One region of the Kineococcus mangrovi genome, then DNA from elsewhere that is predicted to be linked to it. Evidence: riboswitches for the same ligand, from Rfam matches in the RefSeq annotation. Region 1 holds a riboswitch; the other holds the start of a gene.

Region 1 (5,524 bases):
CAGGAACGCGGCCCGGTACCCGGCGAGGTTGGACTGCTTGGACGTGGAGTACGCCACGAGCAGGCCGGTGTGGTCGCCCCCGCACACGCGCGGGTCCAGGACGGAGGGGACGAGGCCACCGACCGTCGTGTCGTGGGCCGGGGCCCAGCCCAGCTCGGCGTAGCACTCGTCGGAGGCCACGACGACGTCGTGCGCCCGCGCCCACGCCACGAGGGCCGTGAGCTCGGCGACGGTGCGCACGGCGCCGGTCGGGTTGGACGGGGAGTTCAGCCACAGCAGCCGGATCCGCGCGCCGCCGTCCCAGGCGGCCTGCAGCTCCTCGACGGTGTCGGCGCCCAGCGGGGTCGCCCGGGCGAGCCGGGCACCGACGTCGTACGTCGGGTAGGCCACCGCGGGGTGGGCGACGACGTCGTCCCCGCCCAGCCCCAGCAGGAACGGCAGCCAGGCCACCAGCTCCTTGGAGCCGACGGTCGGCAGGACCCCGTCGGGGTCCAGCCCGGGGACGCCGCGGCGCCGGGCGAACCAGGCGGCGACGGCTTCGCGCAGCGGCGCCGTGCCGTGCGTCTGGGGGTAGCCCGGCGCGTCGGCCGCCGAGCGCAGCGCGTCGGCCACGACGGCCGGTGTCGGGTCGACGGGCGTGCCGACGGAGAGGTCGACGATCCCGCCGGGGTGGGACCGGGCGCGGTCCTTGGCGGCCGCGAGGGAGTCCCAGGGGAAGTCCGGCAGTGACACCCCGGCTGACGCGCCGACCCGGCCGCGGGCCCCGGACGCCGGCTCGTGGTGGGTCGGCGCGCTCACGTCAGTGCCCCTCGGCCTGCGGGGGCAGCGCGGTGACGACCGCGTGGTCGCCGGCGATGACACCCATCTTCGCCGCGCCGCCGGGTGAGCCGACGGTGTCGAAGAACTCGACGTTGGCCGCCGTGAAGGCCGACCACTGCTCCGGGACGTCGTCCTCGTAGTAGATGGCCTCCACGGGGCAGACCGGCTCACAGGCACCGCAGTCGACGCACTCGTCCGGGTGGATGTACAGCGACCGCTCACCCTCGTAGATGCAGTCCACGGGGCACTCTTCGATGCAGGCCTTGTCCTTGACGTCGACGCAGGGTTGCGCGATGACGTAGGTCACGGGATGTCCTCCTCCTCCGGCGGGCGGGCGGCCGGGACGCCCTCCGTAGTATCGCCGACGCCTGCGGCACACCGCACACGCACCACCCCCGGGAGAGCAGTGACCGACCCCACGCCCGAAGCGCTCGTCCGCCCGCTGACCGTCGGCGGGCGCGTCGTCGTGCGCCACCGGCTGCCCGACGGGTCGGCCACCGACGCCCTCGGGGACCTGCTGGCCGCCGACGAGCGGTCGCTGCGCATCGCCACGCGCCGCGGGGAGGTCGTCGTGGCCCGCGCGGACGTCCTGGCCGCCAAGCCCGTCCCGCCGCCCCCGGCCCGCAAGGGCCCGCCGCACACCGCGATCGGCACCGACGACCTCGAACGCGTCATGGCCGAGCACTGGCGGCCGCTGGAGCGCGTCGACCTCGGCGGCTGGCGGCTGCGCGCGAGCGAGGGGTTCACCGGCCGGGCGAACTCCGCCCTGGCCCTGGGCGACCCGGGGGTCCCGCTGCGCGAGGCGGTCGCCGCCGTGGTGGACTTCCACACCACCCGCGGGCTGCAGCCGCTGCTCGCCGTCGCCCACCCCGACGGCGGGCTGGGCGAGGGCACCGCGCTCGTCGACCTGCTGGCCGCCACCGGGTGGACCGTCCGGACGCCGACGGTCGTGCTGACCGCCGCGACCGACGACCTGCCCGGCGCCGCGGAGGTCCCGCTGCCCGGCGGCCTGCGCGTCGAGACGGCCGCCGAGCCGGACGACGCGTGGCTGGCGCGGTACCACTACCAGGGGCTGCCCACCGTGCCGCCGGCCGGTCGCCGGGTCCTCGTCTCGGCCGACGAGCAGGTGTTCGTCCGGGTGGTGGACGACCAGGTGGACGGCGGGACGACGGTGGCGATCGCGCGCGGGTCCCTGTCCCCCGGCTGGGCCGGCGTGACGGCCGTGGAGACGCTGCCCTCGCACCGGCGCCGCGGCCTCGCCCGGCGGGTGCTGGCCGAGGTCGCGGACTGGGCCCGCTCGCGCGGCGCCGCGTCGACGTACCTGCAGGTGCAGGGCGACAACGCGGCCGCGCGGGCGCTGTACGCGGGCGTCGGGTTCACCGTCCACCACGCGTACCACTACCGGGTCGCGCCGCCGCGCTGAGCGCCGCGGGCTACCGGCCGGGCGCCTCCTGGGCCCGCACCGCGGCCGGGTCGACCGAGGCGTGGGTGCCGATGTCCCAGACGAAGGGCGGCTCGGTCCCGTTGACCGAGAAGTCCCCCACGATCCGCTGCTTGTAGATCACCGGGTTGTGCGAGGCGACCGTGCGCGCGTTGCGCCAGTGCCGGTCCAGGTCCCGGCCCCGCGAGGTGCCGGAGGCGCCGAGCGTGTTGAACAGCAGGGTCGCCGCCCGCGGCACGGACTCCGAGAGCACGACCTGGGCCTGGGCCGTCCGGATCTCGGCCAGCACGTTGGCCTCGCGGTCGGCGTCCGTGCCGGGCAGGTGCGCGGTGTCCGCGGCGGCCTGGACGGCCTGCGCCGCGGCCCGCACGAGGGCGCGCGCGGTGAAGGCGGTGGAGGAGATCTCCCCGACGACCGACAGCACCTGCGCGTCGTCGCGCACCAGCGGGGTCAGGCCGTGCGTGTAGCTGCGCGTGCGGGCGCGCACCTGCGCGCCCGTGTCGCGCTCGACGGCCGCGGCGATGCCGGCCTGCACGGCGAGCAGCACGAGCTGGTACAGCGCCGTCTGGTAGCGGAACCGGTCGGTGAAGGGGGCGACGTCGGCGGGGTCGACCTCCACGTCGTCGAGGACGAGCGTGCCGGTGCCCGTCAGCCGCTGGCCAAAACCGTCCCAGTCGTCGGACACGCTGGCGCCGGCCCCGTGGACCGGGACGAGCGCGGTGACGACCTCGAAGCCCCCGTCCGGGAGCGCACGACGGGCGGTGGCGTCGGTCCAGTCCGCGAAGATCGTGCCGGTCGTGTAGTACTTGCGGCCGCTGACGCTGGTGCGTCCGTCCCGCGTGGTGACGACGGTCTGCTGCTCACCGGTGACACCGTCCCCGACCTCGCTCCAGGCGTTGCCGACGAGCTCACCGGCGACGATGCGCTCGACCCAGCGGGAGCGGTGCTCCCCCGGCGGCAGGGTCAGCACCTGCTCCACCCAGGCGATGTGCCCGCGGAACACCTGCGGCAGCGCCGAGTCCGCGGCCGCGAGGTCGACCAGGAGGTCGGCGAACTCGACGAGGTCCAGGCCCTCCCCGCCCTCGGCCACGGGCAGGCGCAGCCGGCCGAACCCGGCCTCGAGCAGCTCGCGCACCTGCGCGCGGGGCAGCTCGTGGTCCTGCTCGCGGGCGACGACACCCTCGGCGCAGCGGGCGAAGAGCGGGGCGAAGCGCTCGGCGGCGGACGGGGCGGTGGAGGGGGTGGGGGCGGTCAGCGTGTCACTGGTCACTGCGAGGTCTCCTCGGTCGCGGACGCGGCGGCGTCCGGGCGGGAGGACCGGCCGGTGCGAGGACCGTTCGTCCTTACCCGGGCCGGAGCACCAGGGTCAGGTCGTCACCCGGGGCACCCCACGACGAGGAGGGTTGCCGGCCAGCGAGCCGGGGCTTCGCGCTGGCGCTCATGACCTGGCAGCAGCAAAGCAGACCGCGCGCTCGGGTTCAAGGCGGTGCCCCGTCCAGCGCACGGCCGAACGGGAGCGGTGCACCCGGCCCCCCGGGGTGCCCCGCTCCCGCGCCCCGCTCGCGACGGCCGCCCCCCGGAGCCGGCCCCCGGCTCCGGTGCCGTCGCGAGGTCCTGCGCCGCGACCGGGACTCCCCTCCTGCGTCCCGGTCGCGACGAGCCTCAGACCCGCCGGTCGGCGGGGTCGCGCAGGTCGACGACCCGCTGCGGGGGAGCTGACGCGTGCTCGGCCTGCGCGGCCTCGAGCACGTCGGTGATCTCGTGGCCGATGAGCTCGTGGCGCTCCAGCAGCGCGTCCCGCAACGCCTCGACGAGGTGGCGGTGGCGGCCCAGGAGCTCGCGGACGGCCTCCTTCTGCTCGCTCAGCAGGTTCTCCACGAGGCGGCGGCCCTCGGAGTCGCCCAGGACGCGGGCGACGAGGTTGCCGTCGGCGAAGGCGCCCTGCTGGACGGCGGCGAAGGAGACGAGCGTGCCCGCCATGCCGGCGGACCCGACCATCTGCGCGGCGACCGACGTCGCCGACTGCAGGTCCCCGGCCGGGCCGGTGGAGACGTCGCCGAAGAACAGCTCCTCGGCCACCTGGCCGCCGAACGCGATCCCGATCATGCCGGCGAGCTCGGTGCGCGAGCGGGTGTAGACGTCCTCGGCGTCGCCGTGGGCGAGCAGGCCCAGGGCGCCGGCGCGCTTGACGATCGTGAGGATCTCCAGGCGCCGCTGCGGGGCGACGAGCCACGCGACGGCGGCGTGCCCGGCCTCGTGGGTCGCGATGAGGCGCGCCTCGTGGTCGGTGTAGGCGACCGGCTGGCCGAGACCGACCTCGGTGACGAGGCGGGCGTGCTCGAGGTCGGCCCAGTTCATCCCGTCGCCGCCGCGGCGGACGGCGTTGACCAGGGCCTCGTCGAGCAGGTTCTCGATCATCACCGGCGAGTAGCCGTTGGTGATGCCGGCCAGCGCGTCGCGCCGCTCGGTCTCGTCCAGGGGCGCCTCGTGGGCCTTGCGGGCCAGGAAGTGGTCGACGAGCTGGCGGCGGCCGGTCTTGTCGGGCAGGCCGAAGCTCATCCGGCGGTCGAAGCGGCCGGGCCGCAGCAGCGCCGGGTCCAGGGCGTCGGCGCGGTTGGTCGCGGCGATGAGGAGGACCTCGACGGGCTCGCCGACGGGGCGCCGGAGGCGGCGGTGGGCCGGCAGGAACCGGTTGGCCGCGTCGACGAACCAGCCCTGCAGCCGTTCGGTCGCGGTGGGCTCGTCGAAGGACTGCATCTGCACGAGCAGCTCGTTGACGACACCGCTGGCGCCCTCGCTGGAGGCGAGGCGCTCGGTCCGCAGCGCAGCGTGCCCGGTCGTCGTCCCGGTCCCGGTCCCGGACATCGGCAGGTTCGTCAGGCCGCCGCAGCCGACGACGCTCGAGTGGGCGGAGGTCGCGGCGGAGGTCGTCGCGCTCATGCCGCCGCGGGCTCCGGCGATCGCGTCGATCTCCTCGATGAACCCGATGGCCCCGCCCTCGCGGCGGGCGGCCTTGCGCAGGGCCTTGAAGTAGGAGCGCAGCTTGCGGGCCGTCGCGCCGTACCACATGGACTGGAAGCTGGTCGCGGAGACGAACAGGAACGGGACGCCGGCCTCGCGCGCCATGGCCTTGGCCATGTGCGTCTTGCCCGTGCCGGGCGAGCCCTCGAAGAGCAGCCCGCGGCGCGGGCGCCCGCCCATGCGGCTGCGGAACGTCCGCGAGCCGAGGAACAGGTCCAGGCTGCGCTCGACGTCCTCTTTCAC
Region 2 (5,524 bases), 410 kb from region 1:
GGGCCCGCTGGGGGTCGTGCCGCTCGGCACCGGCAACGACCTCGCCCGGTCGCTGCGGCTGCCGCTGGACCCGGTCGCCGCGGCCCGAGTCGTCACGACGGGACGCCCGCGTGAGCTCGAACTGCTCGTCGACTCCCAGGACCGGATCACCGTCAACACCGTCCACGCCGGGATCGGGGCGTCCGCGACGGCGACCGCGCAGCGGCTCAAGAAAGGGCTGAAGGCGCTGGCCTACCCCGTCGGTGCCGCCTGGGCCGGGGTCAGCGCGGGCCGGGGGTTCCGGTTGCGCGTGCAGGTCGACGGGCAGGTCGTCGCCCCGGGACCCGAGCCCGTCCTCCTGGTCGGCATCGGCATCGGCGGCACCATCGGCGGCGGAGCCCCGCTCGTGCCGGGCGCCGACCCGCACGACGGGGTGGCCGACGTCGTGCTGAGCACGTCCACGGGTCCGCTCGCCCGGCTCGGGTTCGCGGCCGGCCTGCGCCGCGGGGTCCACGTCGAGCGCCAGGACGTCACCACGGCGACGGGGAAGGTCGTGGAGATCACCGCCGAGTCGGGGTCTTTCCGGCTGAACTCCGACGGGGAGGTCACCGGCCCCCAGACGTCGGAGCGCTTCGAGATGCACGCCGACGTCTGGCGGGTGGTGTGCCCCTGACGGGCCCGGGCGGTCCGGGGGTCAGCGGCGCATGACGCTGCGCGCGAGGCGGTTGCCCACGACCTGCCCCACCTGCACGATGACGACGATCGCCGCGACGGCGACGTAGATGATCCCGTAGTCGTAGCGCTGCTTGCCGTACGTGATGGCGTAGTCGCCCAGCCCACCGCCGCCGACGAGACCGGCCTGCGCCGTCATGTCGACGATGCCGATGAAGATGAACGTGTAGCCCAGGATGAGCGGGCCGAGGCCCTCGGGGATGACGACGCCGACGAGGATCGACAGCCGCGAGGCCCCCACGGCGCGGGCCGCCTCGACGACGCCCGGGTCGACGTTCACCAGGCTCTGCTCGACGATGCGGGCCACCGCGAACGCCGCGGCCAACGAGATCGCGAACGTCACCGCCGTCGTGCCGATCGTCGTCCCGACGGCCGCGATCTGCAGCGGGGTGATCGCGGCGAGGAAGATGATGAACGGGATGGGGCGCACCAGGTTCACGACGAACCCGATGAGCCCGAAGACGAACCGGTTGCCGAACAGGTTGCCCGGCCGCGTCGCGTACAGCGCCGTCCCGAGGACGAGCCCGATGACGCCGGAGGCGACGAGCGAGACGACCGCCATGAACAGCGTCTGCCAGATCGCGGTCCTGAACACGCCGAGGGTGTCGACGAACCCGCTGAAGTCCACGGTCAGACCTCCTCGACCACGTGGACCCCGGCGGACCGCAGCGCGGCCGAGGCCGCGTCGACCGCATCGGGGGTACCGGTCAGTTCGTAGGTGAGGGAACCGGCCCGCCGCTCGCGGACCTCCGAGACCCCGCCGTACACCAGTTCGGCGGTGGTCCCGTGGTCCCGGAAGACGGCGTCGATCCGTTGCTGAAGTCCCGGTTCGTCGGTGATGCGGACGCTCACGAGCCGGCCGGGGTGGTGGGTGCGCAGGCGCGCCAGCGTGTCCGCCGACGGGCGGTCGTGCGTGGCGCTGCGCACGAAACGCTGCGCCGCAGGGGTCTTCGGGTCCGAGAAGACGTCGTAGACGTCCCCGACCTCGACGACCCGGCCCTGTTCCATCACGACGACGCGGTCGGCGATCTGCCGCACGGCCTCCATCTCGTGGGTGATGACGACGATGGTGACGCCGAGTTCGGTGTTCACCCGGCGCAGCAGCGAGAGCACCTCGGTCGTCGTCTCGGGGTCCAGCGCGCTCGTCGCCTCGTCGCACAGCAGCAGCGGCGGGTTCGTCGCCAGCGCGCGGGCGATCCCGACGCGCTGCTTCTGCCCGCCCGACAACTGCTCGGGGTAGGCGTGGGCGCGGTCGAGCAACCCCACGAAGTCGAGGAGTTCGGCGGTGCGCCGGTCGCGCTCGTCCTTCGCGACCCCCGCGACCTTCAACGGGTAGCCGACGTTCCCGGCGACGGTCCGGGACCGGAACAGGTTGAACTGCTGGAAGATCATCCCGATGCGGGACCGGGCCGCGCGCAGTTCCCCCTCGGACAACCTCGTGAGGTCCTGCCCGGCGACGCGGACGCTGCCCGACGTGGGTCTCTCCAGCGCGTTGATGAGCCGGACCAGGGTGGACTTGCCCGCTCCCGAGTACCCGATGACGGCGAGGACCTCGCCCTCGGCGACCTCGAGGGAGACGCCGTCGACCGCCGTGACGGTCTTGCCGCCACGACGGTCGAAGGTCTTGCTGACGTCCGTCAGCGAGATGAGCGCGCTCACTTGCCCTTGGCGGCCTTCGCGTCGGCCTCGACCTCGGTCAGTTCCGCCTGCAGGTCGGCGGCCGGGGTGTCCTCGACGATCGCGGTCGGGTTGTCCTGCAGGAACACCTCCTGCACGGCCGGGTCGTGCCACAGCTGGGCCAGCTGCAGGTACGTCTCGTTCGTGGCGTCGGCCTTGCGGGCCGTGAAGATGTTGACGTACGGCGCCGCGGCGGCCGACTTCGCGTCGTCCTGGACGATGATGTCGTCGGTCGGCAGCTTCGCGGCCGTGGCGTAGTTGTTGTTGACGATCGCGGCGGCGACCGAACCGCTCTGCAGCGCGCTCGCGGTCTGGTCCGCGGACACGGGGACGACCTCGACCTTGCCGGACTCGATGTCGTTCGTCGTGGAGAACGCCGTGCCGCCGTCCTTCAGCGTCACCAGACCGGCCTCCTGCAGCACGAGCAGGCCACGGGCCTCGTTGATGGCGTCGTTGGGGATCGCGACCTTCGCGTCGGCGGGCAGTTCCGAGGCGGACTTCGCGGTGAGGGAGTACAGCGGCAGCGGGTAGACGGCGGTGGCCCCGATGGGTTGCAGGTCGTCACCGGCCTCGACGTTGTAGTTCGCCAGGTACTGGATGTGCTGGAACTGGTTGAGATCCAGCTCGCCCTGCTCCAGCGCCGGGTTCGGCAGGGTGTAGTCGGAGAAGTTGACGAGCTCGACGTCGACGTTCAGCTTCGACTTCGCGAGCTCGGTGTAGGTGCTCCAGTACGGCAGCGACTTGTCCGCGACACCGATCGTGACGGTCTGCGCCTCACCGCCGCCGCTCGCCGCGGTGGTGGCGGTGTCGTCCCGGGTGCTCAGGACGACGGCGACGACCACGACGATCACGACGGCGATCGCGGCGATGACGCCGACGAGGAGGCCGCGGCGCTTGGGCTTGTCGGGCAGGACGGGGGCGTTGGACACGCGATCACTCCGGGAGTCGTTCGGCGGGCGCGCGGCTCGCAGCACTCCGTGATCGACGGCGTCCGTTGATCCGCGCTTGCCGGACGGGGTCGTCCGGCCAGGTCCTCACCTGGGGCACCCCACCGCGGAGGAGGGTTGCCGGACAGCGAGCCAGGGCTTGTCGCTGTCACTCATGACCTGGGGGAACCCTAGCACCGGTGGTGCGGTGGCCGGCCGCCCTCAGGACCGGTGCACGTGGGGGAGCACGACGGCCTGCGCGGCGACCGTCCGCCCGTCGGTCGTGGTGAGCGAGGGGCCGCCGAACAGGACGTACCCGTCGGCGAGGGCGGCGCTGACCTTCTCGCAGAACGAGCGGTCGTCGGGGCCGGTCAGCAGGCGGTAGCTCAGCTTCTCCTCGCTCACCCGGGCAGGGTAGCCCGGGCCCGCTCCAGCGCGTCCTCGACCGCGAGCAGCCCCAGGGCCGCGTCGGCGAGGGCGTCGCCCCGCTTCTTCGGCGACCCCGGTGCCCAGCGCTTCTCGTCGTACTCGGTCGCGGTGCGGCGCAACGCCCCGCGGCTCACCCGCAGTTCGCGCTCCAGGCGCTCGACGAGCTCGGCGGGGGAGGGGGCCGGCGGGCGCAGCGACTCCCCGTCGCCCGCGCGCAGCTGCACGAGGACGTCGTGGTCCGGACCCTCCTCGGCCGTCCAGAACCGCACCGGGCGGTCGACGACGTGGTTCCACACGGGGGCCTGCGCGGACCGGAACCGCAGGACGACCGGTTTCGTCCCCAGCCCCGACGCCGCGAGCCAGTGCCCGGCCACGGGCGGCCGGGTGCCGGCCGCGCAGTCCTCCTCGGCCGCGCTCGTCACGAGCGCGACCCGCACGGCGTCGGCGTCCGGCAGCTCCTCGCGGCGGGGGCCGAGCAGGGGGCCGTGCACCCACGCCTCGGTGACCCGGAGCGTCACGATCCCGGCGGGCTGGCGGTGCACGTGCGCGCAGCGCTCGGCGACGTCCTCGAGGGTGCGCAGGGCGGTCGTCCACTTCACCGGACCCAGTGTGGTCGAGGTTGCGGGCCCGCCCGCCCCCGGGCCTAAGCTTCGCCGGTGGATTCGACCGAACTGAGGGCCCTGCAGAAGCCGTTGAAGGACTCCTACCGGGAGGATCCGGCCAAGGCGCTGGTGCCGGCCAAGGCCGTCGCCGTGCTGGACGGGCAGTCCATCGGCGTCTCCGTCGACGGGTTCGCCGGGACGACCCGCGCGGGTCTGCACCCCGCCGCCGGGGGTGACGGCACCGAGGCCTGCTCGGCCGACATGCTCTGCGAGGCCGTCGCCGCGTGCGCCGGGGTGACGCTGCGCAGCGTCGCGACGGCGATGGGCGTGGAGCTGCGGAACGCGTCCGTGACCGCCGAGGCCCACTGGGACGCCCGCGGCACCCTCGGCGTGGCCAGGGAGGTGCCCGTCGGGATCACCGACGTGACCATCACCTTCGACTTCACCTCCGACGCCGACGAGGCGACCGAGCAGAAGATGATCACCCTGGCCGAGCGCTACTGCGTCATCGCCCAGACGCTGCAGACCCCGCCGAAGGTCACCGTCCAGCGCGCCTGACGGGTGCGCGTCAGCGGCGCTCCTGCCGCCGCACCTCGCCCCGCCCGAACACGGCGACGACGGCGAACCCGAGGACCAGGGCCAGCAGGACGCCGATGTTGGCGTAGGCCCACTCGCCGTCGCGGCCGCCGATCGGCCCGAGCAGGTAGCCCTGCCACGTCAGCCAGCTCGCGCCGCCGTTGGTGACCAGGCCCCAGCCCACGACCGTCGCGACGACCATCGTCCCCAGCGCGAGGGGCCGCACGGCGCCGTACCGGCCGCGGGGGTCCAGCAGCTCGTCCTCGGCGTAACCGGCGCTCCGCGTCGCGAGGTCGGCGAGGAAGATCCCCGCCCACGCCGCGATCGGCACGCCCAGGGTGATGAGGAACCCCTGGAACGGGATGAGGAAGTCGGCGGAGAAGAAGGCGATGTAGACGGCGCCGGCGACCATGAGCGCGCCGTCGAGCAGGACGGCGACCGGCCGCGGCACGCGCAGCCCGACGTTCAGCAGCGCCAGGCCGGAGGAGTAGATGTCCATGACCGCGCCGCCGACGAGGCCGAGGACCGCGACGACGGCGAACGGGACGAGGAACCAGGTCGGCAGGATCCCCGTGAGCGCCCCGACGGGGTCCTGGGCGACGG

Evidence for each region. A riboswitch is a leader RNA that binds a small molecule or an ion and turns the genes downstream of it on or off. The one in region 1 is predicted to bind S-adenosylmethionine.
Region 2: linked by a shared signal. The riboswitch ahead of AB2L28_RS06145 (MetQ/NlpA family ABC transporter substrate-binding protein) and the one ahead of AB2L28_RS07870 (acyl-CoA dehydrogenase family protein) in region 1 are both predicted to bind S-adenosylmethionine.

What each region holds. Positions count from the first base shown of each region.
Region 1 covers NZ_JBGGTQ010000003.1:412,460-417,983, reverse strand. Annotated here, with positions in the region: gene dapC (succinyldiaminopimelate transaminase) at 1-732, opposite strand, end outside; gene fdxA (ferredoxin) at 800-1,126, opposite strand; gene AB2L28_RS07875 (GNAT family N-acetyltransferase) at 1,226-2,242, shown strand; gene AB2L28_RS07870 (acyl-CoA dehydrogenase family protein) at 2,253-3,530, opposite strand; SAM riboswitch class IV at 3,595-3,706, opposite strand; gene AB2L28_RS07865 (AAA family ATPase) at 3,923-5,524, opposite strand, start outside.
Region 2 covers NZ_JBGGTQ010000003.1:4,002-9,525, forward strand. Annotated here, with positions in the region: gene AB2L28_RS06130 (diacylglycerol/lipid kinase family protein) at 1-652, shown strand, start outside; gene AB2L28_RS06135 (methionine ABC transporter permease) at 674-1,339, opposite strand; gene AB2L28_RS06140 (methionine ABC transporter ATP-binding protein) at 1,342-2,370, opposite strand; gene AB2L28_RS06145 (MetQ/NlpA family ABC transporter substrate-binding protein) at 2,367-3,317, opposite strand; SAM riboswitch class IV at 3,385-3,495, opposite strand; gene AB2L28_RS06150 (DUF1737 domain-containing protein) at 3,537-3,719, opposite strand; gene AB2L28_RS06155 (DUF7711 family protein) at 3,716-4,342, opposite strand; gene AB2L28_RS06160 (OsmC family protein) at 4,400-4,903, shown strand; gene AB2L28_RS06165 (purine-cytosine permease family protein) at 4,914-5,524, opposite strand, start outside.